Regions from separate parts of the Streptosporangium sp. NPDC051023 genome, predicted to be linked through region 2. Evidence: riboswitches for the same ligand, from Rfam matches in the RefSeq annotation. Region 2 holds a riboswitch; the other holds the start of a gene.
The links. Region 2 has a riboswitch for thiamine pyrophosphate ahead of AB0395_RS47890 (cytosine permease). Riboswitches for the same ligand answer to the same signal wherever they lie in the genome.

Region 1 (20,969 bases), on a different contig from region 2:
TGAGGCCCGTTCCCCAGGGGGCCGACGCCGTCTGTCACGGATGTGGATACGCAACTAAGACATTGATTGCACCGTAAATACCTGAAATACCGGATGCACCACCGCCTTCCCGGGAATCGCCATCAAGACCGGCTGACAGACCGGCCGGGCAGGAGGCCAAATGGTCACGACCGACCTCGTGGACGAAAGTGGGTCAAGGGAGGGACCCCGTGGATTCCCACAGCCCCTCCCTCGGCCCCGATCAGCTAGTCATCGCCAGGAGGCGTGGGCATCGGCAGGTAGACCCGTCCTCCGCCGCGCACGAACTCCTCGGCCTTCTCCCGCATCCCGGCCGTCAGCGCCTCACCGTCCGACAGGCCGTTCCTCTCGGCGTAGGCGCGCACGTCCTGGGTGATCCGCATGGAGCAGAAGTGCGGCCCGCACATCGAGCAGAAGTGCGCGGTCTTCGCCGGGGCGGCGGGGAGGGTCTCGTCGTGGAAGGAGCGCGCGGTTTCCGGGTCGAGGGAGAGGTTGAACTGGTCCTCCCAGCGGAACTCGAAGCGGGCCTCCGACAGCGCGTCGTCCCACGCCTGGGCTCCGGGGTGTCCCTTGGCCAGGTCGGCCGCGTGTGCCGCGATCTTGTAGGCGATCACGCCCGCCTTGACGTCGTCGCGGTCGGGCAGGCCCAGGTGCTCCTTCGGCGTGACGTAACACAGCATGGCGGTGCCGTACCAGCCGATCATCGCGGCGCCGATGGCCGAGGTGATGTGGTCGTAGCCGGGCGCGACGTCGGTGGTCAGCGGGCCGAGCGTGTAGAACGGCGCCTCTGAGCACAGCTCCATCTGCAGGTCGACGTTCTCCTTGATCTTGTTCATCGGCACGTGGCCCGGCCCCTCGATCATGACCTGGCAGTCGTGCTCCCAGGCGACCTTCGTCAGCTCTCCCAGGGTCCGCAGCTCGGCGAGCTGGGCCTCGTCGTTGGCGTCGTGAATGGAGCCGGGGCGCAGCCCGTCACCGAGGGAGAAGGTCACGTCGTAGGCGGCGAGGATCTCGCATAGTTCCGCGAAGTTCGTGTAGATGAAGTTCTCCGCGTGGTGGGCCAGGCACCAGGCCGCGAGGATCGAGCCGCCCCGCGAGACGATGCCGGTCTTGCGGCGGGCGGTCAGCGGCACGTAGGCCAGCAGCACCCCGGCGTGCACCGTCATGTAGTCGACGCCCTGCTCGCACTGCTCGATCACCGTGTCGCGGAAGACCTCCCACGACAGCGCCTCCGGCCTGCCGCCGACCTTCTCCAGCGCCTGGTAGATGGGCACGGTGCCGACCGGGACCGGGGAGTTGCGCAGAATCCACTCGCGGGTCTCGTGGATCCGCTTTCCGGTCGACAGGTCCATGATGGTGTCGGCACCCCAGCGGGTGGCCCAACGCATCTTGTCGACCTCCTCCTCGATCGAGGACGCGACGGCCGAGTTGCCGATGTTGGCGTTGATCTTCACGAGGAAGTTGCGGCCGATGATCATCGGCTCGCTCTCCGGGTGGTTCACGTTGGCGGGCAGTACGGCTCGGCCACGGGCCAGCTCGTCGCGGACGAACTCCGGCGCGACCCCCTCGCGCAGCGCGACGAACTCCATCTCCGGCGTGATCTCTCCGCGCCGGGCACGGGCCAGCTGCGTGATGCCCGTGGAAGCGGAAACGGCGGAGTTCCCGACCAGCGTCCCGCCGCAGGAACCCGTCCCGCCGCAGGAGGCCGCCTCATCGGGGGAAGCCACCTCGTCGGGGTGACGCCACGCCGCCCTCAGTGGCGGCAGGCCCTTCTTCGAGTCGGCGGTGTAGGCGGGGTCGGTGTACGGGCCCGAGGTGTCGTAGAGGACGACGGTGGACCCGTTGGTCAGCGGAATCTCACGCATCGGCACGCGGATGTCCGGGCGCGAACCGATGAGATACGTCTTGCGGGCAGGCGAAACCGCACCTTGGGCAGGCGAAACCATAAGAAAACTACTCCCTACGCCGGCATTACCCGGTCAGGTTCATGCGGTCGGCAGCGGCGATAGCTGCCCTCTCAGCCCGGTTGCCCCGAGCTCCCGCTTTGGCTTACGTGCCGACCTGGGATCACCCCAGTTCGCGCCCCAATGATGCATTATTTGTCCGCGTTCGGCTACTGGCCGCCAGACGCGGACACGATCGGCTAAAGGAGTCGCTGATTCCCTACCGAGGTGTTCTCAGTGAGAGATTGTGAAGCGGCGTGCTCAGCGCGCTCCTGGGTTGTCTGCCAATCGCACGACGGCGGTACCGGCCTGGGACTCGCCGAACCCCCAGCCTGCGACAAGGGAGCAGCCGACCGCTTCCAGGAGATCGCTCCACGGCCAGTGGTCGGTGCCGTAGTAGAAGCCGCCCTCGCTGCGCGCGTCGTCCTCGGTGCGGCAGAGCATGCGGAGATGGTCGCGGAGCGCGGGATGCGTGACCGCGCTCAGCCTTTCCTCCCAGGGCTCGTCGGCGGAGAAGGCGTCATCCATGTCGTGAATCGACACCAGGTGTCCGGGGCCACGCTCGGTGAACGTGGCGGCCCGCATCGCATCGGTGAGCGTGCCATCGGTGGCGACGCGCAGCAGCACGGTCAGCCAGCCGTTCAGTTTCCCGGATTCCTCGCTGGTCAGGTCGATGCCATGGCGGTCCAGGAGCGGTCCCAACTCCGCGCCGTGCACCAGCGCTTCACCGGCTTCATCGACCGAGGAGACGGTCCGCAGGTCGGCGACGAAGGTGTCGTCGAACGGCCGGGGGCCCTTGTGTCCGCCGTCGCCCCACGCTCCCGTTCCTGCCAGGAGTTCGGCGTCGAAGCGGAACAGCGACTCGCTCAGGCTGAACTGCCATGCCCAAGGAGAGAAGGGGTATTCACCGTCCGGATCCGGAAGGTGCCTCGGCTCCCGACCTGACAGCGCGTCAGGGGTGGCCCAGGGATTCGGGAACAGGAACTCGTCGAGGGGGTCCGAGGCGTAATACACCCCGTATCCGGCGGCGGGGTCGACGGTCGGCTTTCCGCCGAGCAGTATCTCGAAGGCGCCAGCCAGCGCGGCACTCCACCCGCTGAGGTCAGTCGCCGGGGCCGTCTCGGGTGTCACGATGAGCACTCCTTCATGTCGTCGCGTGGGTTGACGCAGGTATCGGCCGCCATTGGCATTTCCCGGGGCCAATGGCGAAGTCCGCCGCAAAGGCGGACGTGATACTTCCAGACTCGTTGCTTATCGGCATCGGTAAAACCACGCAACACGGATCCCCAGTCCGAAAACACCCATTTAGCAGGTTCGCAGCCAGGCTACTGCTGTACTTCGTAGCTGTACGGACGCCAAAGGGACCCATCGCCACAACCCCCGGGCATGAGGTAGTGGGGCCCGTGGTTCTCCGGGCCCGGACGCCTCATGGCCTACTTCAGGTGGAGTCGTTTCATGGTCTTGAGCAGCACCGCGAGGGTGTCGGCGTACTTGTCGTAGGTCATGCCAAGGATCGGCTCGAAGCCGAGCCAGGAGGCCTGGCTGGCGACGGTCTGCACCTCGGTGTACTTCAGCAGGCCCTCGTCCCCGTGGCGGCGGCCGAGCCCGGAGGACTTCATGCCGCCCATGGGCGCGTCGTAGGAGGTGTAGGCCGAGCCGTACCCCTCGTTGATGTTGACCGTTCCCGCCTTGATGCGGGTGGCCAGCGCGCGTCCCCTGGCCAGGTCCCGGGTCCAGACGGAGGCGTTGAGGCCGTAGACGGTGTCGTTGGCCTTCTCAACCGCGTCGTCGTCGTCGTGGAAGCGATAGACGGAGACGACGGGGCCGAAGGTCTCGTCGCGGCACAGGGCCATGCTCTCGTCCACATCGGCCAGGATCGTGGGCTCGTAGAACAGCGGGCCGACGTCGGGACGCGCCTTCCCGCCGGTCAGGACCCTGGCCCCCTTGGCGACGGCATCGTCCACGTGGGCGCCGACCGCGTCGAGCTGGCGCTGGGAGGTGAGCGAGCCCATTTGCACGCTCCAGTCGAACCCGGAGCCGAGCTTCATGTTTCGGGTCTGGCGGACGAACCGGTCGACGAACGCGTCGTACACGCTGTCGTGGACGTAGAGCCGCTCAATGGAGATGCACAGCTGCCCGGCGCTGGTGAAGCAGGCGCGCAGCGCGCCCTGGGCGGCCGCGTCAAGATCGGCGTCGTCGAGCACGACCATCGGGTTCTTGCCGCCGAGTTCGAGGGAGCAGCCGATCAGCCGCGAGGCGGCCGCCTCTGCGATCTTCCTGCCGCCTTTGGTCGAGCCGGTGAACGCCACATAGTCGGCCTCGTCGATCAGCGGCTCGCCAACCTCGGCCGGGTCGCCGAGAACGACCTGCCAGATGCCGCTGGGCATCCCGAGGGAGACCAGCAGGTCGATCGTCCAGAGCGTGGACAGCGCGGTCTGGGTGTCGGGCTTGTGGACCACGGCGTTGCCCGCGAGCAGGGCGGGGATGACGTCGGGCGCTCCGAGGGAGAGCGGGTAGTTCCACGGGGAGATCAGCGCCACGACGCCCTTGGGCTGACGCGCCTCGAACACCCTGGTCGCCAGGGGGAAGATGCCCGCCCTGCGCCGGGGCGCGAGGAGGCCGGGGGCGCGCCGTACGAAGTGGAGCGTGCAGCCCGCGACGTCGAGGACCTCCTCGAAGGCGTGCTTGCGGGCCTTGCCGGTCTCCCACTGGACCACGTCGAGGATCTCCTCGCGCCGGTCGATGATGGCGTCGTACATGCGCAGAAAAGGCTTGATCCGCTCGTGCACGGGCAGCGCCGCCCACGCCCGCTGTGCCTCGCGGGCCTTGGCGTACGCGGCGCGGACGTCCTCAGCCGTCGAGACGGGAAGCTCGGTGAGGGTCTCTCCGGTGAACGGCGCGGTGATCTCCTGCGTCCTGCCGCCGGAGGTCACCTGCCGAACGACACGTTCGATCATGGCCGGATCGAGTGTCCGGTTTGCTCCAAGAGTCACAGCCATACTCGAAGAATATTCCGGGCGATCGTCGTTGACTACCAGGCGGTAACGGGGTGAACCGGACGCGATTTCGATCCGTGGTAGGTGGCATGAGGACATCCATTCGTACGGCCGGCGCAGTCACCCTCGCCGCCGCTTTACTCGCCACGGGGTGCAGTTCCACGGAGACAGTGGGCGGCGCGAGCCGTACGACACCGGTTGTGGACCTGGGGAAGGTCAAGCTGGTCTCCTACAGCGGCTGTGACGACATGCTGACCGGGCTGCGGGCGGCGGCGGTCAAGAACGTCGGTCCGTGGGGGCTCGGGGCTTCGCCGATCATGTACGCCGAGGCACGCTCGGACGTCGTTTCGCCCCAGGCCAAGTCATCGGTGGGGTCGGGACAGTCACAGGAGCACTCGACCACGAACACGCACGAGGCCGGGGTCGACGAGCCCGACCTGGTGAAGACCGACGGCAACCGGGTGATCACGGTGAGCCGCGGCGTGCTGCGGGTGATCGACGCCGCGACCAGGAAGGTCACCGGCTCGCTCAGGCTGGTGGACTCCGAGCAGTGGTGGGCCCCCGCCGACCTGCTGCTCAGCGGGGACAGGGCGCTGGTGCTCTTCTCCGGCGGCGGGATCGTGCCCTACGGCGCGATGGTCAAGCGGGCGGCGAGCCCGGGACCGCGCTACGTGCTCGTCGACCTGTCCGGGGCGCCGAAGGTGATCGGCTCGCTCACCCCGAACGGCTCCCACGTCGACGCCAGGATGGTCGGCTCGACGGTGCGGATCGTGGTCCGCAGCCAGCCCGAGATCCCCTTCCCCGACCTGGGCCCCGGCGACTTCTCGGACAAGGAACGGACCGCGCGGAACGCGGAGATCGTGAAGAAGGCGCCGCTCAAGGCGTGGCTGCCGACGTTCGAGACGACGGACGCCAAGGGCGTGACCTCGACGGGCTCGGTCAAGTGTGAGCAGGTCAGCCACCCCGACGACTACACCGGCACCTCGATGCTGACCGTGCACACCCTGGACCTGTCCCAGGGGATCACCGACAGCGCGCCGATCAGCATCGCGGCCGACGGCGACACGGTCTACGGCACCGGCTCCAGCCTGTACGTGGCCAGCAACCCGCGCTGGTGGTGGTGGCCCAGGCCGATCGACGACACGGTTTCGAACACGGTCACCGAGACCGCGACGCCCGCGAGCACGGAGCAGACCCCGCAGGAGACGCCGAAGCCCAGCGGCACCGGGCAGGCCCCGCAGGTCGAGCCGACGCCGACGGAACCGCCCGCAGTCGTGCCGTCGTCTGACTCCTCGACCTCCCCCTCGTCGCCCGACCCCGCGACGACCTCCCCCGCTCCGACGACGACATCCGCGACGCTCGAGCCCCCCTCGGCGCCCCCGCAGCCGCCCGAGGAGACCGAGGTCCACCGGTTCGACATCAGCGCGCCCGGCACGCCTCGCTACGTCGCCTCGGGGAAGGTGTCCGGCAGATTGCTCAACCAGTACTCCCTGTCGGAGTACGAGGGCAACCTGCGGATCGCCACCACCTCGACCTCGCCCGACGGGCGGAACAGTTCGAGCGCCGTCTACGTCCTCAAGGGCGACACGATGGCCAAGGTCGGCGAGATCGGCGGCCTGGGCAACGGCGAGCGGATCTACTCGGTCCGGTTCATTGGCCCGGCGGGCTACGTGGTGACCTTCAAGCAGGTCGACCCGCTCTACACGCTCGACCTGAGCGACCCCGCCGCCCCGAAGAAGAGTGGCGAACTGAAGATCACCGGTTACTCCGCCTACCTCCATCCGGCGGGCGACGGGCGGCTGATCGGCATCGGCCAGGAGGCGAGTGAGAAGGGCCGCACGCTCGGCACCCAGGTCTCGCTCTTCGACGTGAGCGACCCGGCCAACCCGCGCCGCCTGTCGCAGATGTTCCAGAAGAACTCCGGCTCTGAGGCCGAGTGGGACCCGCACGCCTTCCTCTACTGGGCCAAGACCGGTATGGCGGTCCTGCCGCTGAACACCTGGGACGGCACGGCGGGGACCGAGGGTTCCGCGCTGGTTCTGAAGATCGACGACTCCTCCGTCACCAAGACGGGGACCGTCGTCCACCCGGCGCCGAAGCCCGTGAAGGACACCCGCATGGCCATGTCCGACCCGAGCATCCGCCGCTCGCTCGTCATCGGCGACAGCCTCTGGACGGTCTCCGAGCAGGGTCTGAAGGTCAGTGACATGAACGGCCTCGCCGACCAGGCCTGGATCCCGTTCGACTGATCCCCCATGCCCCGGAGCCCGCGGACACGCAGGTTCCGGGGCACTCCATTACACGGACATATCGACCTTTACAAGATCTTGTCAGGCTACTTGAGTAAGTGTTACCTCTTGCGCAACACACGTGCCCAACGTGTGGCATGGCCAACGACGGCCATCTCTGCGCAGGAGGATCGGTGTCGACCAAACCCTGGTTACGCATCACCGTCATCGCGGCCGCGACAGCGGCACTCGCACTTCCCCTCCCGGGACTCGCCCAGGCACAGCCCGGCGGGCAACCCCCCAAGGCACACGACTTCCAGGCCGAGGAGCACGAGAAGCCCGACCTGGACAACCGGCGGGGCAGCGTCCCTCCCCCCGCCCTGCTCGCCAAGGCCGCGAACGCGGCGACGATCCGATGGAACAGCCTGGGCACCCCCGCGGTCGTCACCGGCGCCGACACCGGTGCGGAGAGCGGTGTAGCGCCCCTCGCCGAGGGCCTGGGCTCCGACCCGGAACAGGCCGCCCGCGCCTACCTCAAGGCCAACGAACCCCTCTTCGGCCTGTCGGCTGAGGCCGTCGACGCCCTGGAGAAGGTCGCGGTCAACCCCGTCGGGGAGGGCCACGCCGTACTGCTGCGGCAGAGGTTCGGTGACCTGCCCGCGGGCGTCGACGGGCAGGTCGCGATCGGCGTGGCGAACGGCAAGGTCCTGCACGTCACCTCGACCCTCTCCCGGTCGAGCGCCCCGCCGCCCGCCGCCAAGATCACCGCACAGCAGGCGCTGGAGATCGCGGCCAGGGACGGCGGCATCGACCTCGCCACGGCGAGCGTGAAGAAGGTGACCCAGGTCGCCGTGCCCGCGCCCGACGGCACGCACAACGCCTTCCAGATCACCCTGATCGGCGGTGGCGGTGGCGAGGCCGCCGCGTACACCACCCACGTGGACGCGGTCAGCGGCGGGATCCTGACCCGTGAGAACCTGGTCGACCACGACTTCCAGCCGGACAACCCGCGGTGGAAGGGCTTCACCGCCAACCCGCCCGGCGACTACTCCTCGACCGACACCCGCGCGACCTGGTGCCTCAAGCCTGGCCCCGGCTGCGACCAGGCCCCCGTCGGCGACGCCGCGACCGGCAAGGCGTGGGACGTGGACCACGCCACGGACACCCCGAGCGGATCCAGCGTCGGCAACTCCGCCAAGACCTTCGAGAACCGCGCGAGCGGCGACCCGTACACCGTCGGCACCCGCGGCAACGTGCTGACGCCCAGCCGCGAGTACGCCTACCCGTGGACCAACAAGTGGTACACGGCCAAGTGCGCCCCGGCCACGTTCGACCAGCCAGGCGAGGCCGACCTCGAGGCGGCGATCGCCAACCTGCACGTCATGCACAACCGGATGCACGACTGGTCCTACCGTCTCGGCTTCACCGAGACCGCATGGAACATGCAGAACGACAACGGCACCCGAGGCGGCCTCGGCGCCGACCCCGAGCAGGGCAATGCCCAGGCGGGCGCGAGAGACCTCACCGTGCGGGACAACGCCAACCAGATCACCGGCCCCGACGGGGTCGCGCCGATCACCAACATGTACCTCTGGCAGCCGCTCGCGGGCGCGTTCTACGCGCCGTGCGTCGACGGCGACTACGACATGTCGGTGATCGGGCACGAGTACACCCACGCGATCTCCGGCCGCATGGTCGGCGGTCCCGACGCCGGGTGGAGCGGGGCCCAGGCGGGTGCCATGAACGAGAGCACCTCCGACCTGTTCGCCATGGAGTACCTCTTCGAGAACGGCTTCCGCCCCGCGGGCGACACGCCGTACGTCACCGGCGGCTACGTCACCGGCGACAAGAAGTCCGGCATCCGCAACTACGACATGTCGGCCTCCCCGCTGAACTACAGCGACATCGCCTACGACCTGGTCGGCCAGCAGGTCCACGCCGACGGCGAGATCTGGACGGCCACCCAGTACGACGTGCGCAAGGCCTTCATCGACAGGTACGGCAAGGGCACCCCCGCCCAGCAGCGGGCGTGCGCCGACGGCAGGATCCCGATCGGCAAGTGTCCCGGCAACCGCCGCTGGGCGCAGGTCTCCTTCGACGCGCTGCTGCTGATGGCCTCCGGCGCGGTCAGCTACGTCGACCACCGCGACGCGCTGCTGGCGGCCGACGCCATCCGCTTCGGAGGCAAGGACAAGGACATCATGTGGCGGGCGTTCGCCGAGCACGGCCTCGGCGAGGGCGCGGCGAGCAAGGACGCCAACGACCCCGACCCGACGCCGAGCTTCGTCAACCCCGCAGGCAAGAACGGCGAGGTGCAACTGAAGCCGCTGTTCGACACCGAGGACGCGGCACTACGGCTCTACGTCGGCGACTACGAGGGCCGCGCCGTACCGGTGGCCGACACCGACCCCGCGACCGCTCTCGGCGACACCGCCGAGCTGACCCCGGGCACCTACGGCTTCCTGGTCGTCGGCAACGGCTTCGGGCACACCCGGCTCGAGCTCACGGTACGGCCCGGCGGGAAGCTGACGCTGCCGCTGGCGCTGCCGAAGAACCACGCTTCCGCCGCCCTGGGCGCGACGGCCTCGGGCGACGGCGTCAACCAGGCCAAGCTGATCGACGAGACGGAGGCGACCGACTGGGCCTCGCTCACCGGACCGGTCAAGGGCAGGTCCGTCACCGTCGACCTGGCCGGGACCGAACCGGTCTCGATCCGCAGGGTCCAGGTCAGCGCCCTGCTCAGGCCGAACATCAACGACCCCGCCGACCCCGGCACCCAGAACCGCTTCACCGCCCTGCGCTCCTTCGAGGTCCTGGCCTGCGACGCGACCAAGAAGGACTGCTCCTCCCCCGCGTCGTACTCGGTCGTCTACACCAGCCCCGCCGACGCCTTCCAGACCCGCCTTCCGCGCCCCCGCGGCGCCGACCTGATCATCAAGTCCTTCAGGATCCCCACGACCAAGGCGACCCACCTGACCCTGCGGGCCCTGTCGACCCAGTGCACCGGCAACCCGCTCTACGCCGGTGAGCAGGACAACGACCCCAACTCCTCGACCGACTGCGCCACCGCGAGCGCGTTCAAGGACCAGCTGAGGGCGGCTGAGTTCCAGGCGTTCTCGCGCTAGTCATCGCGGCTGTGTTGATGGCGACGCCTGGCGGCGTCGCGGGCTGTGCTTATTTGCGACACCTTCGGCGTCGCGGGCTTGGGCGCCCCAGAGCCGGTGTCTTCCCTCGTCGCTCATCCGCTTCGCTTCTTCACTCCTCAGTCCGGACACCGGCGCGCCCAAGCCAAAACCCAGTCCCGGGAAGGGGGCATCCAGGCCGGTCCCGTCAGGGCTGGCCTGGGGCCTGATCCGGGAAGCACCTCCTGAATCCGCTTCGACGCGGGCCTCGGGTGCGGTGTTCTTCGCACCCGAGGCCCGCGTCGGCGCCCCGGCGATCGGTGTTCGAGGGACCTCTCACGGTGGGCCCCCGGTAGAGCGGCCGGTCCGGGGGTGACCGGCCTGGGGAAGGTTCGCCCTACCGGGGGAGCTTCGGGGTACCGGGACCGTGGTCGCCGGCGTTACGCGGCCGTCCGCCTTCGAGCGGCGATGACCTCGTACGCCGAAGGGGCTCGATCCGTCTGCGGAAGGGCCGCCCACACGAGACGTCCCCGCCCTCCGGCCAGAAGGCTGGTTCCCCACCGGCCCTCGCAGATGAGCGAGACCAGGTAAAGGCCCCGTCCTCCGTCGGCGTACACGTCTTGGTTCTCCTTGATCCGTGGTGCGCCGACGAGCGAACCGGGATCGTGGACCTCCACGATGAGGAGGTCCTTGGTGGTGGCGAGCCGAAGGCGTATCAGGGCTCCGGGGCGTCCCTTGTCGGCATGGACCACGGCATTGGCGACCAGTTCAGAAACGATCAGCAGAATGTCGTCCTTTGCGGAGTGGTCTCGACCGACGATGTCCAACGCCTTGGCTCTCGCGACCCCCACCGACGCGAGGGTGTTCTCCAGGAGAACCTCTCCCAGTAGCGTTTCTTCCCACGTGAAATGTCCGTTAATAATTGGTATCACCTCGCTCGTCCAGCCCGTCCAAAGGTAGTACGAAAATTCGTTTGGGCTGTGTGACAGAGCCAATGCCTCCGCCTTTCTTCCGGCGGGCTTTTCCGAGAGTGCCCTTAACGAGCTGGTTTTTTGTGCGAAACTCGCAGCACACCTACCGGACAGATCCGCACCGCAAAAGATTCGATGAGTTCGGCTGCGGTGGGATCCTGTTGTACGGAGCCGCCATGCCCGCCCCCAAGGAGCTGAATCCGGACACAGGCCCGCTGGCCCTTTTCGGTTACGAACTGCGAAAACGCAGAGAGACAGCAGGATGGACCCAGGAGCAGCTGGCCAGGAGAATGCGCTTCAGCGACAGTCTGATAGGGCAGGTGGAACGTGCCACCCGACGCCCCTCACGCATCTTCATCGAGCGCTGCGAAGAGGCGCTCGGCCTCCGGGGCGAGCTGCTCCAGCACTGGCCGGATCTCACCAGGGAAGGTTCGCCACGGTGGTTCCGCACCTGGCTGGAGATCGAGGGCGACGCCCACGCCATCCGTTCCTGGGAACCACTCGTGCTCCCGGGACTGCTCCAGACGGAGGACTACGCCAGAGCGGTCATCAGCGGCAGGCCCGGAGCGACCCCCGACCAGGTGGAGGAGGCGCTGGCCATCCGGATGGCACGGCAGAAGATCTTCCAGCGCGCCGATCCGCCGATGTACTGGGCGGTGATCGACGAGTGTGTGCTCAGACGCCCCATCGGCGGCCGTGAGGTCATGCGCCGCCAGCTCGAACACCTCTTGGAGATGCTGGAGTCCCCGCGCGTCAGCATCCAGATCGTCCCCTTCGACCTCGGCGCCACCACTGGGCTTCTGGGTGGATTCGCCATAGCTCAACTCCGGGGGGCACAGGACACGGCCTACTTGGAGTCGATAGGCACCGGACATGTAACCGATCGCCCGGAGGAGATTCAGGCCGTTAATCTCAGATATGAGACGATCCGCGGCGACGCACACTCACAACACGCCTCAACAAACATGATCAGAGAGATGATGGTGAGGGTATGGACGACCTGAGCGTTGAGCTGGAGACCGCCGCCTGGCGCAAGGCCACCAAGTCCGGATCGAACGACGGAAACTGCATCGAGGTCGCCCCTCTGTCGGGTGGCCGAGTCGGTCTGCGGGACACTGAGGCCCCCGGCCAGGCACCGTTCGTGGTGAGTGCGGGTGTGTGGGATGCCTTCATCGACGGCGCCAAGAAGGGCGAGTTCGACTTCTAGTCCGACAAACGACATGAGCCCTCGGCCACTTGGCCGGGGGTTCTCGTATTACATCAGGTCACACACATGTGTGGCTTACCTCAAACAGGTAGTACGCCTGGCGTGCATGAACGGTCCGGTTTAGCGTCGTGGAGACCTGTTCTCCCTGCGGGAACTGTCCGCCGGCGCCTCTGCTTCGACTTCGCCCTAGGAGTCGGCGACGGGAACAGACAGAACCCGGAAACCTGGACATTTATCGAGTGCAACCCCAACGGGCAGTGGGGATGGCTGCCTGATTCATCCGCGATGGCCGAAGCTGTCGCCGACACCCTGCTGGAAGGATGGTTCACATGAACCTGGCAGCCGAGCTTCGTCGTAAGCTGGCCAACGCGATCGGCTCCACGGACTGGCACACGGCGTTGGAAGCGGTGCCCCGCGAACTCTTCCTGGGCGACGCCGTCTACCGGTACGAACCCGAGCGCGGCTGGACTCCCGTACGACGGTCCGAGATGAGCACCGACGACTGGCTTGCCCTCGCATACACCGACGAGACGTGGGTGACCCAGATCGACGGAGTAATGGCCGAGGACGCGGCCGGACCGGTGGTCATCGTGCGGCCCACCTCGTCGTCCACCTTCCCGGGGTTGATCGTGCTGATGCTGGAAGCCGCCGGGATCAGCGAGGGGGACAGGGCGCTGGAAATCGGCACCGGACCGGCCTGGGACCTGCCGGCGTAGATCGCAAAAACAACGTGAGACCTTTGGGCCCCGGTAGGGGTCAGCGTGGTTCCGTCAGCGGGGGGCGAGCCCGTCCAGGGTGAGGCGCACCAGGCGATCGGCGTCCTCGTGGGATGTCTGCTCGCGGACCCAGGCGGCGGCGTTGATCAGGGTGAACACATCCGTTCCTGTCACATCGGGGCGGACGGCTCCGCTCCCCCGAGCGTGCGTGATCAAACGCTCGCCGATGTCGGCCATCCGCACGCAGGACGCGTGCAACTCCGACGCCTCGTCGTCAAGGCCGTTGGCCAGCATGGCCGCCAGCCCGCTGTAGGTGGCGGCGTGTTCCACGACCGCGCGCACCCAGTCGGCGAGGGCCTCTGTCCCCGACGGGTGGGCGAGCAACCGCTCACCGAACGCGAACAGGGCGTCGTTGCGGTCCCGGAGCAGCGCGCCGACCAGCGCGCGGCGGTTGGGGAAATGCCCGTAAAGCGTGCCGATGGCCACTCCGGCCCGGCGGGCAATGCTCTCCAGTGACGCCTCTGTGCCGCGCTCGCGGAAGGCGGAGTCGGCCTCGGCCAGAAGGCGCTCGTAGTTGCGCCGCGCGTCGGCGCGGGGGCGGCGGCTGCCGGTGCTCATGTGGGAGTCCCTGTTAATTCGAGGCTGCCTCGGTATATTGTTTTCGAGGCAACCTCAGTTTATTGCAGGGGTGCGCCATGTCATGAACGCGCCCCCGGCGGGAGAACTACCCATGATCTTGGTAACCGGTGCCACCGGATCCATCGGCACACAGCTGGTCCGGCGTCTCCAGCGGGATGGAGTGCCCTTCAAGGCGCTGGTCCGCGACGAGGCCAAAGGCAGCGCGCTGGACTGCGATGTCGTCGTCGGCGACTTCGACGACACGGACTCCCTCGCCGCCGCGATGCAGGGCGTCGACCGCCTGTTCCTCAACGCCGCCGGGGCGCAGCCGGTGTCCGGAGAGCAGCCGATGATCCGGCAGCAGCGGGCCGCCATCGACGCGGCACGGGTCGCCGGCGTGTCGAGGATCGTGAAGGTGTCCGTCTGGCACGCCCACGAAGGCGGAAGGCTCGCCGAGGGCGCGCACTGGGAGATCGAGCAATACCTCAAGGCGTCCGGACTGGGCTGGTCGCTGCTGCAGCCCAGCGGATTCATGCAGAACTTCATCACCGGGGCAGGCGCCTTCACCGAGGAGGGGAAGCTCGTCGGCGCTTTCGGGGACAGCCCCGTGTCCTACATCGACTGCCACGACATCGCCGCCTGCGGGGCCGTACTGTTGACCGGGCCGTACGGCCACGGCGAGACCTTCGTGCTGACCGGCCCGGAAGCGCTCACCCAGGCCGAGATCGCGCAGCGGCTTTCCGCCGCGCTGGAAAGAACCGTTGAGTACGTCGACCTGTCGCCGGACCGGCTTTCCGCCGCGCTGAAAGCTCAGGGCCTCCCGCCGCGGTTCGCCGACGATGTCGCCGCGCTGTCGCAGGCGGTGGCGAACGGTTCTCTCGCCACCACGACGACATCGGTGCAGGACCTCACCGGCGACAGGCCACGCACGTTCGAGGAGTTCCTGGCCGCCAACCTGGACGCGCTGAGAGCCGGCCTGGTGTCGTCGGGGGGATGAGACCGGGACCATTGGGAAACAGACGGCCACCGCTGTGATCATCCAGGTGGGGTGAGACGGAAGATCATGCGGTGGCCGCGGAAGAGCGTCGCCGCCGGCCGTCCGCGCCCCGGCCGGCGGACGTCTCACCCGTCCCGGGTGACGGTCACTGCAGGTGGTCGTGGATGGCCCGGGACTGGCGGGGGATGTCGACCCCGGTCCCGGGCCCGAACACCTGGTCGACGATCCGGGCCGCCGCCTTGCCGTCGGCGGGCGGGCGGAGGTCGGTGGTGAAGGCCCGGTAGCGCTCCGCGTGGTCCGCCGCCACCCGGTCGAGGTCGCGGATCGTGTCCGCGACCTCCCCTGCGGTGCGCAGCAGCGGTCCCGGCGCCAGTGTCTCCAGGTCGAAGGAGAAGCCGCGGACCTCGTCCCGGTAGTGCTCCAGGTCGTAGGCGTACAGCAGGATCGGCCGTCCGGTGACCGCGAAGTCGAACATCGCGGAGGAGTAGTCGGTGACGAGCACGTCGGCCACCAGGTAGAGGTCCCGGATGTCGGGGTAGGCGGAGACGTCGAAGACGAAGCCCGAGCCAACCTGGGGGACCCGGTCGAAGGTGTTCGGATGCCTGCGCACCAGGACCACATGGTCCTCGCCGAGCCCCCTCCACAGCCTGTACAGGTCGAGGTGCAGGTCGAACCGGGAACGGCCCCTGCCGTGGTATCTGTCGTCACGCCAGGTCGGCGCGTACAGGACGACCTTCCTGCCCTCGGGCAGGCCGATCCTCTCGCGGATCGCCGCGACGGGTCCCGGACGGGTCAGGGCGTCGTCGCGCGGGCTGCCCGTCTCCAGCACCTCCCCCTCGAAGCGGAAGGCGGAGCACAGCGTCCGCGTGCTCCACGGGCCGGGTGAGACCAGGTGGCTCCACTGCCCGACCTCCCTGGCCAGCCGTTCCCGGTGGGCGGGGTCGGCCAGCGGCCCCCTGTCGATGTCGAAGCCCACACGCTTGGGTGTCGCCCCGGGCCAGGTCTGCACGACCACCTGGTCCTCCCGCCGCCGGAACCACTTCGGGAGATAGGCGTTGGTGACGACGTATCTGCAGGTCGCCAGTGCCTCGAAGTGCTCACGCGCGGACGTCGGGACGGGAGTGACCACGTCGGGCAGCGCCACCTGGCCATCCCTGACGTGCCACAGGAACTCCAGGTCCGCCCCCCTGCGGTGCAGTTCCTCGTAGATCGCCCTGGGGTCGCCGGAGAAACGCCTGCCGCCGTGGCTGTCGAAGAAGACGGCCTCGCGAAGCGGCTCCTCCTGCCGCAGCCGGGCGTGGAGCCGGTCGCGCAGTGTCCGCCTCGCCTTGGGGTCCTGCGCCTCGCCGCGCAGGTCGCCGCCGACGACGAGCTCGGGGACGCCCTCCTGCCCGGTCTCGAAGACGACCTCTCGGTGCGGGGAGGTGTGGGTCACCGGCGCGTCCAGGCTGGCCACGATCCGCCGCTCGCGTCCTGCGGCACGTACGGCCATGCCGTACGTGCCGGAGGGCAGCGGCAGCCGCCCCGCGAGGGAGACGACCTCCCGCGGCGTCACCGTGACCGTGAAGCGCCCGCCGGACACGCGCAGCGGGAACAGATGCTCGTCGAACCGGCTGCGCGAGGTCACGACCAGGTGCGCGGGCTCCTCACCGACCGCGGTCCCGGCCAGTTCCAGGTCGCCCTCCCCGGTCCACTCGGCGCGCTGGACGTGGAAGGCGGAGGCGTGCTCCCGCAGCACGAGGGCGCCGGAGGCGCAGGCGCCGACGGTGAGGTCCCGGCCCGCGTGGACGTGACGGCACCCGGCGCCTCCCGCCGCCACCGAGCCCGCGCCCTCGACCTCGAACCGCCACTCGGTCGTCCTGTCGAGGATCCCGGCTTCCGGACTCGACGCGGGCAGCGCGGGAAGCCGGGAGGAGAGCAGTTCCCCGAGGTCGATCGCGGCGCGGAAGCTCCCGCCGGACACGCTGAGCGGATGCCTGCGGACCAGCCCGCCCTCGGCGCGGGACACGCGCAGCACGGGGTCGGGGCCGAGGTCCTCCAGGACGCGGCCCGCGAGCAGCAGCCGATCGCCGTCCGGGGTGCACTCCGTGGCCAGGACCCGCTCCCGTTCGACGCGGACGCGAAACTCCCCCGAGTCCGTCCAGTGGGGCCAGACCCGCACCCCCCGCCGCGGGCCGTGGTGCTCCAGCGGCGGCCCCTGGTGCGAGTCCTGCCTTCTCAGCCGTTCGCGTCTGAGCATGCCCCGGTGCACGACCCACAGGTCAACGCGCCAGGTCGTCTCGGCGCCCGCCAGTCTGTCGCCGTCGACGGCGAACCGGAAACCGCACCAGTCCTCCGACTCGCGGGAAACCAGCGAGGGGGCACTGAACACCGTGACCGGGACCCTGAACCCGCGCCCGGTGTCCTCCCGCACGAACCAGGCGAACACGTGCTGGTGCCTGTGCTCCTGCGGGCTGAGGTATCTCAGCGTCACCCTGCCCTGCACGCAGAGCCTTCCGCCCTCCCAGCGGACATCGTCGATCCGCTGCCTCGGCTCCAGCTCATGGCGGAGCCGGGTGACCTTGGACGGCAGCGGCACCGGGGCGGCGAGATGGTGACGGTGCAGGCGCCTGACGACCTTGGCGTCCGGCGGGACCGTCCGTTCCCACTCGAGGAACTCGAACAGCTCGGGCAGCCGGCGCTCCCGCACCAGCTGCCACCTCACCCGTTTCGGCGCGGGCAGCCGGGAGAGCACCCGGGGATCGACGGCGTCGAGGTACTCCCCGGCCAGGTCGAGGAAACACTCACGGAACGCCTCCCCGCCCCTTTCCAGCGCCTGGAGGAACACCGGCAGGTCGCCGTCGAGCACGGTCAGGTCCCAGGCGGGCACGTGCGCGGCGCGACCGGCACCGAGCAGGAAACGCCGCACCGAGGTGACCGAGGCGAAACGGTCCTCGACGCCCTTCACGTGTGTGCGGTCCTGGGTGATCGACAGGGAGTCGCCGTCCCGCTCCCTCCACAGGTAGATCGGGCAGGCGAGCACGTCGACGGCGGTGGCGAGGAAGTGGGCGGGCAGCGCGACCGAGGTGTCCTCGTAGAGCACACCCTCGGGGAACCGGAAACCGTGCTCCTCCCAGAACGACCGCCGCCACAGCTTGTTGGTGACCAGACGGTCCCTCAGCAGGGTCTCCCCACGGGTGACATGGGTCCGCGTGACCCGCTCGGCGAAGGTGTCCCTGTGCATGTTCGACTGCCACGCGCCCCGGCCGTTGAACCGGTGCACGTTCCCCGTGACGAGATCGGACCCGGTCTCCGCGAGGGTGGCCGCCATGGTCTCGAGGGCGTGTGTCGGAAGCATGTCGTCGCTGTCAACGAAGGCGAGGAACTCCCCCGACGCGGCCCGCAGGCCCGCGTTGCGCGCCGCGCCGAGCCCGGCGTTGGCCTGGCTGACGAGGACGAACCGCCCGTCCCGCTCGGCGAAACCCGCGGCGATCTCCGCGCTGGCGTCGGGAGACCCGTCGTCGACCATGACGACCTCGATGTCCCGCCACGTCTGGCAGGCGAGCGATTCCAGACAGGCCGCGAGGTACGGCTCCACATCGTAGATCGGAACGATCACACTCAGTCCTGGCAAGGTGTCGACCCCCATGGCTGGAACGAGCTGGAACGGATCCGGGACGACCGAAGAACAGGCGACCGATCCGGGTGACGACGATCAGCGGGAACACACGCCCTCCCCGCGCTCACGGTGTCCCACGGCGCCGGTACGGCGAGCGGTGACGCGAACCCGACCGGCGCCGACGAGCGGCGCGTGACCCGGTGGACGTCTCCGGTCACGACACCGGACGTCTCCGGACCGGGTCCCGTCCTGATGGACGTCGTCTGGCCGTTTCTCATCCTGGACGGCTCCCCCCGCGGGAGCGGGACCGCCTGCTGCGGCGGATGCCCGCGACGGAGAGCACTTTTCTGAGCCCTCTCCCGAGTCCTTTTCTGAGTCCTTTTCCGAAGACCCTTCTGAGGCGCCGCGCCGGTGTGCGGTCGAGCCTGCCCTGCAGCAGCACCGTCCTCCGCTTCCAGCGCAGTGCCTTCTTCCTCCACCGCCTGGCCTTGTCGGAGATCCGGGGTGGGCTTTCTTCGACCGCCTCCATCGCCAGCAGCCCCCAGGTCTCCCCATCGAGCCACTGCGTGCCGAAGGCGGCGTCCACGACCTCCTCGAGGTCGGAGGCGCCGCGGCCCGTCACGAGCATCCGGGCGCGGCTGAACGCGGCGGTCCGTTCGAGCCTGGCCGCGACCACCCCGTCACGCCCTCCGGGGTCCTTCCCGCCGCCCTCCGCCAGTGCCAGTGAGACGAGCCCGTACTCCTCCTCGTTCGCGAGCCGGGTGAGCCGGTGCAGGCAGTCGGCCCCGGGCACCCAGCCCGGCGGGCACACGAACCTGAAGGGGGCGGGGAAGGGGCTCTCCGCCACGCTCTCCACCAGGTCGACCCGGCCGTCGTGCGCGTAGAGTTCGTGGATGAGCCGCAGGTCGATGTCGGGGTCGTCGAGCGGGGCGCGGCGCCCGCCGGGAACGGCCGTCCAGGGCCCCACGACGGCGACCCTGACGTCGGCGACCGCGCCGCGCAGGAACCCGTCGACCGTGGCGCGGACCTGCTCGTAGGACGCGTCGCCGACCGTCACCACGACCTCGACGAACGGGACCTCCCACTGCCTGGCGGGGTGTTTGCGCAGCCAGCGGTAGCTGGGAACCCGGTTGGCGAGGAAGACCCAGTTGTGCCGCTTGACCTCCCGCTCCCTGCGCATCATCGTGGACGCCCCCAGGTGGCGGCTGCGGGACTCCCCGTCCGCGACGAAGACCGCGCCCGCCTGCGCCAGGCGGTAGCCGAGCTCGGTGTCCTCCGCGAGGACCAGGGAGGTGTCCATTCCCCCCGCGGCGCGCAACAGCGAGGCGGGTAGCGAGGCGCTCGCGCCGACGTGGACCTTGAACGCGTCGAACCCCGCCTCCCGCAACCCCCTCGTCTGCTCTATGTACTCGCTGCTCCAGGTCTCCGTGACGTTGCCCCCGGCGCCCCCGGCGTGTCCGGCGTGTCCCGGGGGCGCCGTGCCCTCGGCGCCCTCGGCGCCCTCCACCTCGAACAGCTTCTCCGTCGCGTCCGCGCTCACCGCGGCGTGCACCTCGGCGGGACCGAGATCCGCGTCCCAGGTCGCGACCATCTTGAGCCTGCCGAGCACGGTGAAGTAGTCGGCCAGGTGGTGCCAGCGCATCTGCGCCTCGACCTGCTCGCGGAAGACGACCATGTCGGCGTCGAGCCAATGGATCACCTCCCCGTCCGCCACGTCGACCCCGGTCTTGCAGGCCCACGCACGCCCCCATCCCCCGGGGCGACTCCGCACGATCCGGGTGTGCTCGGGGACGATCTCGGGAAGCCGTAGCGCGGGCTCGCTGCCGTCGTCGACGACGACGACCTCCATCAGGTGGCCGGGATAGCTCTGCGCGGCCAGGCTCGCGAGGGTCAGTGGGAGGCTGCGGGAGCCGTACGCGGGGATGACGACGCTCACGGTCCTGCTGGGAGTCCAGGCGCCCAGCGCTGGAGGGGTCACGGCGCCGAAGTCGTTGAGCCGGATCAGCGGCTGCGCTCCCCTCGCCGGATGGACGCGCACGTCCTGCATGTTCATCGTCGACACCTTCATCTATGCCTCGTCACGCTCTCCGGTCGCGGAGAGCCCTTCCATTTCCATCAGCGGATTGGCGTGGAGCCCCCTCCACTGCCGCCTGAACGACCGGAGAAAGGCGTTGATGGGCTCCTGCCACGTGTGACCGGAGGCCTCCCTGCGCCGGAGGATGTAGTTGAAGCCGTGGGTGCGGTAGACCCTTCCCCCGGCCGCCGCGACCGACTGCAGCAACTGGCCGTCCACGGTGCGCGGAATCGGCCGGAACCCTCCCGCGTTGTCGAACGCCGCGCGGGACATCAGCATGGTGCCGCCGGCCACGATGCCGGTGTAGGTCTCCGTGGCCAGGTCACGGCGTACGGTGACACCGATCCGCTCCAGGTAGACGAACTCTGGCGCGGAGCCGACCAGGTCGGCGGACGAGTAGCGCTGCGCGAGCAGCAGGTCGGACAGATGGTCGGGGCCGTACCAGTCGTCGTCGTCCATCTTCGTCAGATAGGCCCCCGAG
Region 2 (3,273 bases):
AGGTGGTGTACCCGCCGTCCACGGCGAGGGCGGTACCGGTGATGTAGCGGCCACCGGGACCCGCCAGATAGGCCACCGCGGCGGCGATGTCCTCGGTCTCGCCGTAACGCCCCAGGGCGGTGAGAGAGCGCTGGAAATCGGCGGTCTCGCCGTCGGCCGGGTTCATGTCGGTGTCGATCGGGCCCGGGTCCACAATGGTGGCGGTGATCCCGATCGGCCCCAACTCCCGGGCGAGTCCCTTGGTCAGCCCGATGAGCGCGGACTTGGCCGTCGCCTGCAGGACGAAGTTCGAGCCGGGAACGCGCCCGTTGAAGCACGACCCGATGCTGATGATCCGCCCGCCGTCGCCCATGTGCCGGGCGGCGGCCTGGGCGGCCAGGAACACCGACCGGATGTCCACGGCGAGTACCCGGTCCAGTTCCGCGGCGGACACCTCCGCCACCGGGCCGTAGGTGAGGAAGCCCGCGTTGTTCACCAGGATGTCAATGCGGCCCAGCTCTCGCACCGTCTGCTCCACCGCCTCTGCCGCGGCCGTCGCATGGGCCAGGTCGGCCTGGATGGCCAGGGCTCTGCCGCCCTTGGCCTCGATCTCCTTGGCGACCTCGCGTGCCTGGTCCGCCGCCTGGACGTAGGTCAGCGCGACCGCCGCCCCCGCCTCGGCCAGTCTTTTCGATATCGCCGCACCGATCCCGCGGCTGCCGCCGGTCACCAGTGCCACCTTGCCGGTCAGGTCACTCATCGATGTTTCCTCCCTGGACGGGGTGATTGTCACGGCGGCATGGTAGAAGTTGACATTGACGTCAGATTCAAGTCGTCGTCACGCGGGGTGAGGAATGCGGATCGGTGAGCTTGCGCGACGCAGCGGGGTGAGCGAGCGCTCTCTGCGCTACTACGAGGCCCAAGGATTGCTACGCGCGGAGCGCACCCCCGGCGGCCACCGGGAATACGGCGAGTGGGCGGTCGACCGCGTCGTGCGCATTCAGGTGCTCTATGCGGCGGGCCTGAACAGCAAGAAGATCGCACAACTGCTGCCCTGCGTGAGAGACGCGGACGGTCGCCCGAACGAGATCGCAACCCCGGCGCTGGTCGAAACGCTCACCGCGGAACGTGATCGCATCAACCGCATGATCACTGATCTGCTTCGCTCCCGCGACGTCCTGGACGAGGTCATCGATACGGCGTCGGAGAACACGATCACCCGCCCGGCTTCGCTCGCGAGCTGACACCGAGCGCCAGAGCCGGGCTCTGGCGCGCAGGTTCTCAATGACGTGCTGGCCCCACTGCGCCATGTTGCGCCCCCTGGGCGCCATGCCCTCCGGATGGAGTATGAGCCGCAGCATGTTGATCGGCGGTTGAAGCAGCCCGGGCGCGGCGCCCTTGGTGAACACCTTGACCGCCTCATTGGCCGACACCGCCCGTCCGTGTCCGGGTCGGGCGAGTGGTGGTCAGCGGGGGATGGTGCTCGGTGTCCTTCGGTCGGCTGGCTCGGCGCGCGAGGTCGGCCATACGTTTCGGCAGGTCGTTGGCCGTTCGATACAGCTACGAAGTACAGCTACCGCAGCGAACTTAGCTGTACTTTCGCGGACGTCTGCGGATGCACCCTGTGCCGACTCTCTCGCCAGGGGGGAAGTAGCCGGAAGTGGACTAATAGTGCATTATGGGGGCGCGAACTGGGCTGATCCCAGTTCGGCACGTAAGCAAACGCGGGAGCTTGGGGCAACCAGGCTGAGAGGGCGACTACGGCTGTCGCCGACCGCAGAACCTGTCCGGGTAATGCCGGCGTAGGGAGCGCATCATGACGTCTGACGTCATTCATTCCAAGCATGCCGAGGCACCCCTCACCCTTGACCAGGCGCCCCCGAAGACCCTCGGCATGCTCGACCAGGGCGCGTTCTGGGCCAACCTGGGCGTCAGCCTGCTCGGCTTCTCCTTCGCGCTCTTCCTGATCAACCCGCTGGGTGACGACAACCCGCTCACCTTTGGCGCGGCGCTGCTCGCCGCCCTGGTCGGCAGCCTCATCGGTACCGCGATGGTCGGGCTCGCCGCCGTCCCCGGGGTGCAGACCGGCCAGCCCGCGATGGTGCTGCTGCGCGGCCTGTTCGGCGCCAAGCTCTCCTACGTCCCGACCGTGCTCAACATCATTCAGATGATCGGCTGGGGCGCGTTCGAGCTGTGGGTCGTCGCGATGGGCGCGCAGGCGATCTTCGGGGAATCGGTTCCCTATGCGGTCTGGGCGATCGCGGCGGGAGTCCTGACGACGGCGCTGACCATCTATCCGCTGGGAGCCATCAGGCTGCTCAGGCGGTTCGTCACGATCGGGGTGGTCATCTCCATCGCCTGGTTCGCAGTGGTCTTCCTGCGCGAGACCCCTGCCCAGACCGGCGGTTCATGGGACGCCTTCGCCGCGGCCGTTGACTTCGTGGTCGCGCTTTCCGTCTCCTGGGTGCCGGTCGCGGCCGACTACGCCAGGCACTCGCGTTCCAGCCGCGCGGCCTTCACCGGCGTCGTCGGCGGCTACACCATCGCCCAGGTGGCCTGTCTGGCCGTCGGCGTCTACGCGGTGGCGCTCGCGGGGCACAGCGTGGTGCAGAACCAGCCGACCGCCGTGTTCGCGCCGTTCGTCGCGGCCCCGCTGGGCGCGCTCTTCTTCGGCATCCTCGTGCTGCGCGAGACCGACCAGTCGTTCGCGAACGTCTACTCGACCGCGATGTCGCTGCAGAACCTGATGCCGAGGGTCGACCGCCGTGTCTTCTCGGTGGCCATCGGCGTGCTGACCACCGCCGTCGCCCTCGTCGTCGACGTGAACTCCTACGGCGCCTTCCTCAGTATCATCGGCGCGGTCTTCGTGCCGATGTTCGGCGTGCTCGCGGTCGACTACTTCCTGCTTGGCAGGGGCAGGAACTGGGACATCTCGGAGAACGCACCCTCCCGCCTGCTCATGGTGGTCCCCTGGGCGCTCGGCTTCGTCACCTGGTGGATGCTCGCGGCTCCCTCCCAGGTCTCCTGGTGGGCGGCGATCTGGAACGGCGCCAGACAGGCCGTCGGCTTCACCCCACAGCCCTGGATGAGCGCCTCCCTGGGTGCCTTTCTCGTCTCCGGCCTGATCACGCTCGCCTTCGGCGCCCTGCGCCGCCGCCCGTAGGGACGTCCCGCCGTCCGGACCGGGACCCGCCTCACCCCCGGTCACCCGGGGACTGTTCTTGGCTTGGGCGCGCCGGTGTCTGGACTGAGGAGCGAAGGAGCGAAGCGGATGAGCGACGAGGGAAGGCACCG

Region 1: it holds a riboswitch for thiamine pyrophosphate, as region 2 does, so the genes downstream of both, thiC (phosphomethylpyrimidine synthase ThiC) here and AB0395_RS47890 (cytosine permease) in region 2, are expected to answer to the same signal.

Annotation. Positions count from the first base shown of each region.
Region 1 is NZ_JBFBCE010000020.1:13,004-33,972, forward strand. It holds gene AB0395_RS15485 (SDR family oxidoreductase) at 1-3, shown strand, start outside; gene thiC (phosphomethylpyrimidine synthase ThiC) at 246-1,964, opposite strand; TPP riboswitch at 1,959-2,071, opposite strand; gene AB0395_RS15495 (hypothetical protein) at 2,223-3,092, opposite strand; gene AB0395_RS15500 (succinic semialdehyde dehydrogenase) at 3,395-4,960, opposite strand; gene AB0395_RS15505 (beta-propeller domain-containing protein) at 5,047-7,206, shown strand; gene AB0395_RS15510 (M36 family metallopeptidase) at 7,380-10,310, shown strand; gene AB0395_RS15515 (ATP-binding protein) at 10,748-11,158, opposite strand; gene AB0395_RS15520 (helix-turn-helix transcriptional regulator) at 11,455-12,282, shown strand; gene AB0395_RS15525 (DUF397 domain-containing protein) at 12,270-12,485, shown strand; gene AB0395_RS15530 (hypothetical protein) at 12,815-13,201, shown strand; gene AB0395_RS15535 (helix-turn-helix domain-containing protein) at 13,256-13,819, opposite strand; gene AB0395_RS15540 (SDR family oxidoreductase) at 13,932-14,816, shown strand; gene AB0395_RS15545 (CDP-glycerol glycerophosphotransferase family protein) at 14,962-18,414, opposite strand; gene AB0395_RS15550 (glycosyltransferase) at 18,689-20,467, opposite strand; gene AB0395_RS15555 (glycosyltransferase) at 20,483-20,969, opposite strand, start outside.
Region 2 is NZ_JBFBCE010000197.1:8-3,280, reverse strand. It holds gene AB0395_RS47905 (SDR family oxidoreductase) at 1-739, opposite strand, end outside; gene AB0395_RS47900 (MerR family transcriptional regulator) at 834-1,223, shown strand; partial or broken gene AB0395_RS47895 (hypothetical protein) at 1,137-1,388, opposite strand; TPP riboswitch at 1,694-1,805, shown strand; gene AB0395_RS47890 (cytosine permease) at 1,796-3,142, shown strand.